Regions from separate parts of the Paenarthrobacter sp. UW852 genome, predicted to be linked through region 1. Evidence: riboswitches for the same ligand, from Rfam matches in the RefSeq annotation. Region 1 holds a riboswitch; each other region holds the start of a gene.
The links. A riboswitch is a leader RNA that binds a small molecule or an ion and turns the genes downstream of it on or off. The one in region 1 is predicted to bind glycine.

Region 2: another riboswitch for glycine. It lies ahead of cycA (D-serine/D-alanine/glycine transporter); the one in region 1 lies ahead of gcvP (aminomethyl-transferring glycine dehydrogenase).
Region 3: another riboswitch for glycine. It lies ahead of gcvP (aminomethyl-transferring glycine dehydrogenase); the one in region 1 lies ahead of gcvP (aminomethyl-transferring glycine dehydrogenase).

What each region holds. Positions count from the first base shown of each region.
Region 1 covers NZ_JAMSGY010000005.1:6,009-8,204, forward strand. Annotated here, with positions in the region: gene gcvP (aminomethyl-transferring glycine dehydrogenase) at 1-960, opposite strand, end outside; glycine riboswitch at 1,109-1,207, opposite strand; partial or broken gene NEK97_RS10005 (helix-turn-helix domain-containing protein) at 1,282-1,542, opposite strand; gene NEK97_RS10010 (D-arabinono-1,4-lactone oxidase) at 1,591-1,710, shown strand; gene mscL (large conductance mechanosensitive channel protein MscL) at 1,835-2,196, shown strand, end outside.
Region 2 covers NZ_JAMSGY010000007.1:64,355-66,550, forward strand. Annotated here, with positions in the region: gene cycA (D-serine/D-alanine/glycine transporter) at 1-921, opposite strand, end outside; glycine riboswitch at 1,066-1,164, opposite strand; gene NEK97_RS13415 (FAD/NAD(P)-binding protein) at 1,239-2,196, opposite strand, start outside.
Region 3 covers NZ_JAMSGY010000002.1:561,976-564,171, reverse strand. Annotated here, with positions in the region: gene NEK97_RS05725 (MFS transporter) at 1-183, opposite strand, end outside; gene NEK97_RS05720 (TetR/AcrR family transcriptional regulator) at 256-795, shown strand; glycine riboswitch at 891-988, shown strand; gene gcvP (aminomethyl-transferring glycine dehydrogenase) at 1,164-2,196, shown strand, end outside.

The DNA.
Region 1 (2,196 bases):
CTGCTCGCGGGTCTGGAGGGCCAGGCGGTAGGCCGGAACGCCCGCATTGTCTTTGGAGACGCCGACGATGCGGCCCGGGAGCGTGCGCTCCATGCCTTCGCGGACGGCCATGTACGCGGCGTGCGGGCCGCCGAAGAACAGCGGGACACCGAAACGCTGCGCGGTTCCGACGGCGACATCGGCACCTTGCTCGCCCGGGGGCGTGATGAGGGTGAGCGCCAGCAGGTCGGCCGCGACAGTGACCAAGGCGCCACGTTCCTTGGCTTCGGCGATCACCGGGGCATGGTTGAAAACGCGGCCCGAAACGCCCGGCTGCTGCAGGACGATACCGTTGATGTCGCCGTCGGGCAGGCCGGCCGAGAGGTCCGCGATCTCGACCTCAAAGCCCAGCGCCTCGGCACGGCCCTTCACGATTGCGATGGTCTGCGGGAGGAGGTCGGCGTCCAGGACGGTCTTGCCGTCCCTCACAGCCTTGTTCGCCCGGCGCATCAGCAGCACTGCCTCGGCAACGGCGGTAGCTTCGTCCAGCAGCGAGGCGTTGGCCACGGGAAGTCCCGTGAGGTCCTGGACCATGGTCTGGAAGTTGAGCAGCGCTTCGAGGCGGCCCTGGGAAATTTCCGGCTGGTACGGGGTGTAGGCCGTGTACCAAGCCGGGGATTCGAGGATGTTGCGGCGGATGACGGGCGGGGTCACGGTGTCGTAGTAGCCCTGGCCGATCATCTGCACGGCGGTTTTGTTCTTGGAAGCCAGCTTGCGCAGCTCAGTGAGGACCTGCACCTCGGTGAGGGCGTCCTGCAACTTCAGCGCAGTGTCCTGGCGGATGGAATCTGGGACAGCAACGTCCACCAGGCCGTCGACAGAGTCATAGCCGATGGCCTTGAGCATGGTGTCAACATCGGCCTGGCGGCGGGCGCCGATATGCCGGTCCGCGAACGCGGTGGGGGTTGATTGAACAGTCAAGAGGAACTCCATGATTCAGGCGCCTGCTGAGCGCCACGATGATGTGGGTTCCTCCCCGCTCTGTATTGGACCTGAGAGATTCCGCAGGAATGGTTGCCTGCTTGCACCGTCGGTGAGCCCGGTTTCCCGGACTGCTTTCCAGAGTTGCCTAACCGCGGCGGTACATGGGCCTGAGAGATTCCTGGGGAGGATTTGCTCCTACGGCGCCTGACTGGATGTACCGGCAGGACTCTCCCGCCGCAGATCAAAAGCGTTGCATCACGTGAGTGACACGCTTCACACCATAGCGGGTCACTTTGTCGTTCCGCAAGGCAGCTTGGCCTACTGATGCATGGCCTCATGGGGCTGGAGCGCGAACCACAACTGCGCAACCGTGGACGTTTCGCCCATGTCCAGCCCCGTCAACTCACCGATTTTCCGGATCCGGTAGATGATGGTCTGCCGGTGCGCGAACAGCGTCGCCGCCGTCTTTTGCCAGGAACGCTGGGAGTCCAAATATGTCCGCAGGGTCAGGATCAGATCGCCGTCCTGGCTCTGCTCATAATCAAAAACCGGGCCCAGCAAGCGGCGCACCAACGCCGCGTGCTGCAGGTATTCGAGCCCCGGGCACACTGGGGGAAGATCCACTTCATGACCCGCAGCCGGCTGGAGCGCCTCTACCCGGAGCTCTACACTTTCCTCCAGGTCCGCCGCGAATTCGATCCCCGCGGAATGTTCCTGAACGACCACACCCGGTCGCTGTTTGGCTGAGGTCATGACGGGGCAGGGTAGTGCGCGTGAGGCACTCCCCTACCCCGTTACACCGGGTTGAAACATGGGGATGGTAGTTTGTTCACTGCTGAGGCAGACATCCGCACCGAGCTGAGGACACTCCATGTTTAAGGGTTTCAAAGACTTCATCCTTCGCGGCAACGTGATTGAACTGGCCATCGCCGTGGTGATCGGCAGTGCTTTCACCGCACTCGTCGGGGCCTTCACCACCCACATCATCAACCCGGTCATCGCCGCGGCCGGTGGCATGAACGCCGAAGGCCTGGGCTTCAAGATCTGGGAAAACAACCCCGCCACGTTCGTCGATTTCGGGGCCGTCCTGACCGCCCTGGTCACGTTCGTCATCACCGCTGCCGTGGTCTACTTCATCTTCGTGGCGCCCATGAACAAGATCAACTCCCTGGTCAAGGACCGCCTCTCCACCGAGGAACCCGAGGAAGAGCCGCTCCCCGCCGATACGGCACT
Region 2 (2,196 bases), on a different contig from region 1:
GGCTGAGGACATGGCGGAGGTGAGGACCACCAGGTTGACGATCGTGGCTGCTGCGCCCAGGCCGGCCAGTGAGAACATGGCAATGAACGGGCTGTGACCGGCAGCGAACTGGGTCCACGGGGTGACTGACATGAGGATGATCAGCGCGCCCACGTAGAAGAGGAGCACGCGGATGGGAATCGAGTTGATGGCCTTGGGCAGGTTCTTTTCCGGGTCCTTGGCCTCGGCCGCAGTAGTGCCCACCAGTTCGATGCCTACGAAAGCGAAGACCGCGATCTGGAATCCGGCGACGAAGCCCATGAATTCGTTCGGGAAGAAGCCTCCATGGCTCCAGAGGTTGGTGAAGCTGGCGGGTCCGGCGTCGGACTGGAAGCCACTGAAAATCATGAACAGGCCAACAATGATCAAGGCCGCGATGGCGACGATCTTGATGAGGGCGAACCAGAACTCGGTTTCGCCGAATGCCTTCACCGTTGCCAGGTTCAGCAGCAACAGGATGCCGATGGTAATGAGACCCGGCACCCAGAGGGGAAGGGAAGGCCACAGCTCCTGCGAATAGCCTGCGATAGCGATGACGTCCGCGATCCCCGTGATGACCCAGCAGAACCAGTATGTCCAGCCGGTGAAGAAGCCGGCCCAGGGGCCCAGGAGGTCAGCTGCGAAGTCGCTGAAGGATTTGTAGTTCAGGTTGCTGAGCAGCAATTCGCCCATGGCACGCATGACGAAGAACAGCATGAAGCCGATGATCATGTACACGAAGATGACGGACGGGCCGGCGGCGGAGATGGTCTTGCCGGAGCCCATGAAGAGGCCTGTTCCGATTGCTCCGCCGATGGCGATGAGCTGGATGTGGCGGTTGCTGAGCTGGCGCTCAAGATGCGGTGAATCGGTACCGGTTGAGGGTGGGCGCTGAATCGTCAAAGGAACTCCATCGTTCAGGCGGCACTGGGTGCCACAAGATTCGGGTTCCTCCCCGCTCTGTAGATGGACCTGAGAGTTTCCGCAGGCGTGGGCCTGCTTGCACCTTCGGTGAGCCCGGCGTTCCGGACTGCTTTCCAGAGTTGCCTCGCCGCGGCGGTACATGGGCCTGAGAGATTCCTGGGGAGGGTTTGCTCCTACGGCGCCTGTGGTGATGTACCGGCAGGGCTCTCCCGCCGCGGATCAAAAGCGCGCACCACCAGTTCGGTGATGCAGCTCACACACTAACGAAGGCCGGGCGGCACTGCAACCCTGGGTCCTCAGCGGGCCAGAATGCTACGCGCAATCTCGTCGGCGTCCCGCAGGGTCCGCTGTCCGCTGGCATAGGCCTGCCCGGTTCGGGGCCGGGCCTCCGCCGCGATGGCCGTGCCCCACTGTGAGGCGGACAACTGTAGGCCCAGCACGTATAGGTTTTCGGTGACCGCCCCGTTCGCCGCCAAGGGCCGGTAGGGATGTGGCACGACGTCCAAACCCGTGGTCTGCATCGGGGTACCTTCGACGCTCATCATGATCTTGGTTCGGACCAACCCGTCAGCCATGAGCTGCTCCAGCAGCGGTGACATATTGATGCCCACCCTGTTGGCAGGCGACATCGCCTCGATCAGGGTCCGGGCTTCCACCGGCGCGTCGCGCACCCACGGCGAAACCGCACGGAACAGTTTCGCGCTCCGGTCCACACTGAACTTCGGGTCCGGGCCAACAAAACTTACGACGCCGGCCCGCGCCAGTGCGGCCAGCTGCTCCGAACGCAGCGCGGGTGCCCCACTGGCCAGCCCCTCTACGAAGGACTCAAACCAGCCGCGAAGCCCTGCCAACCAGGATTCGTCGGTGATGCCGCCATCGGCCACCACCGATTTCAGGATTGCCCGACCGGTGTGGAGTGCTCCGATGGCCATCTTCACAGGGTCCGATTCGCCCAAAGCCGATCGGCGCGCGTCATCATCAAGGTATGCCGTGATGGCCGCGTCCAGCTCCCGCCTGGACGCAAAAGTACGCCCTGCCAGCGGCGCGGCTAGCCCGCGAAGATTCAGCCGACGGGACGCGACGACGTGCTTTTCCACGAGATCGCCCACGTCGTTCTCCCACTTCGCTGTGGTGTGCGCGTGCGGTTGGAGTGCGTCCTCGAGGTCCGCCAGGAACTGCGCGGGGTCCTTGATCGCAGTGGGTTGTGAGCGGGCCAGCGTTGAGTAATACGCCCACAGCGCATCACGGTGCAGC
Region 3 (2,196 bases), on a different contig from region 1:
CACGCCACCGACATCGAGGGATCGGGCGATCTCGGGCAGGGCAAAGGTGAGCGCGGTGTTGTCGACGGCCACCAGCAGTACCGGGAACATCAGGAGTGCCAGGGCCGTCCAGTCGCGCCACGGTGCAGGGCCCATGACGGGACGAGCTGAACGGGGAGCTTGGGTGGAGGACGGCGAGAACATGTCTTTACTGTACCGTCCAGACGGTATAGTTTCAAATTAAACCCCAGCAAGCCTTTAGGGAATGATGTACTCATGCCACGAAAACCAGTTGCCCGGGACGCCGTCCTGGATGCCTACGAATCCCTCCTTATAGAGGTAGGGGAGCGGGCCGCCACGCTCGATGCAGTTGCCAAGCGTGCGGGCGTCTCGAAGGGCGGGTTGCTGTACCACTTCCCCAACAAGGAGTCGCTGATCAGCGCCCTCCTGGAACGCCTGGACCAGCTGGCAGTACAGGACATTGAGCAGATGAGGGCCGCGCCGGACGGTGCCGCTGCCTACTTCATCCGGACGTCATTGTGGGCCGGGACGCCGATGGACCGCGCTTTCGTCGCTGCTACCCGGCTGGCCGAGGTTGCCCACGAAGAAACGCGCCGCAGGTTTGCCGGAATCCAAAAGCAGTGGCTTGATGTCCTGGCCAAGGATGTCGGACCCGAAGTTGCGAAGGCCGTTAGCTACATGGGCGACGGACTGTATTTCAACGCAATGTTCGAGGGCGGCCAGGAGGCTGGCGACGACGGCCGGGAAGCCGACGTCAAAATCCTGCTCGGAGTGCTGGAGCGGCTGCGGAAGTAGCGCATCATCCCATTTGCGGCGACGCGCCGCACGTAGGACAATTAACCCTTGTGGCCTGCCTGAAATCGGGCCGCGTTATAACTGAACATTGCCTATGATCTGCGGCGGGAGAGTCCTGCAAGCACGTGATGCAGGCGCCGTAGGAGCAAACCCTCCCCAGGAATCTCTCAGGCCCACGCACCGCCGCGGCAAGGCAACTCTGGAAAGCAGCAGGCGCTCACCACCGAAGGGTGAAAGAGTGCTGTGCTCACCGACGGTGCAAGCGATGTTGTTCCAACAACGCGGAAACTCTCAGGTCCAATACAGAGCGGGGAGGAACCCAGCCACTGTGGCGTACCCAAACGCCGCCCAAGTAATGGAGTTCCTTCGTGACGGTTAGTTCTGCCTCCACCACCTTCGTTGATCGGCATATTGGCGCCCGCCGCCAGGCCGACATTGAGACCATGCTCAAGTCCGTGGGCTACGACACCGTTGACGCGTTGGTCGACACCGCCGTCCCCAACGACATCCGCCAGGACGTCGCCCTCACCCTGCAGAACGCCCTGAGCGAAGTCGAAGTCCTTGCCGAGCTTCGCAAGCTCGCCTCCAAGAACAAGACCGCCGTGCAAATGATCGGCCAGGGCTACTACGACACCGTCACGCCGCCGGTGATCCGCCGCAACATCCTCGAGTCCCCGGCCTGGTACACCGCCTACACCCCGTACCAGCCGGAAATCTCCCAGGGCCGCCTCGAAGCGCTCCTCAACTTCCAGACCATGGTCCAGGACCTGGTGGGCCTGCCCATCGCCAACGCTTCCCTCCTGGATGAAGCAACGGCTGTGGCCGAAGCCGTGCTGATGATGCGCCGCGCCAACAAGAACAAGTCCGCCCAGGACGGCAAGACTGTCCTCGACGCCGACTGCCTGCCGCAGACCATTGCGATCGTGAAGGGCCGCGCGGAAGCGCTCGGCTTCGACGTTGAGGTAGCCGACCTGAGCGCCGGTCTTCCGGAAGGTGCCATCAACGGCGTCGTCCTCCAGCAGCCCGGCGTTTCCGGCCGCGTGTTCGATCACTCCGCCGTCATTGCTGAAGCCAAAGAGCGCGGCGCGCTGGTCACGGTCGCCGCCGACCTCCTGTCCCTCACGCTCATCACCCCTCCGGGCGAGCAGGGCGCCGACATCGCTGTTGGTTCCGCCCAGCGCCTGGGTGTGCCGCTGTTCTTCGGCGGCCCGCACGCCGCGTACATGGCCGTCCAGAAGGGCCTGGAGCGCTCCATGCCCGGCCGCCTGGTAGGCGTTTCCAAGGACGACGCCGGTGTCCCCGCCTACCGCTTGGCGCTGCAGACCCGCGAGCAGCACATCCGCCGCGAGAAGGCTACGTCCAACATCTGTACAGCCCAGGCACTCCTGGCGATTGTGGCCT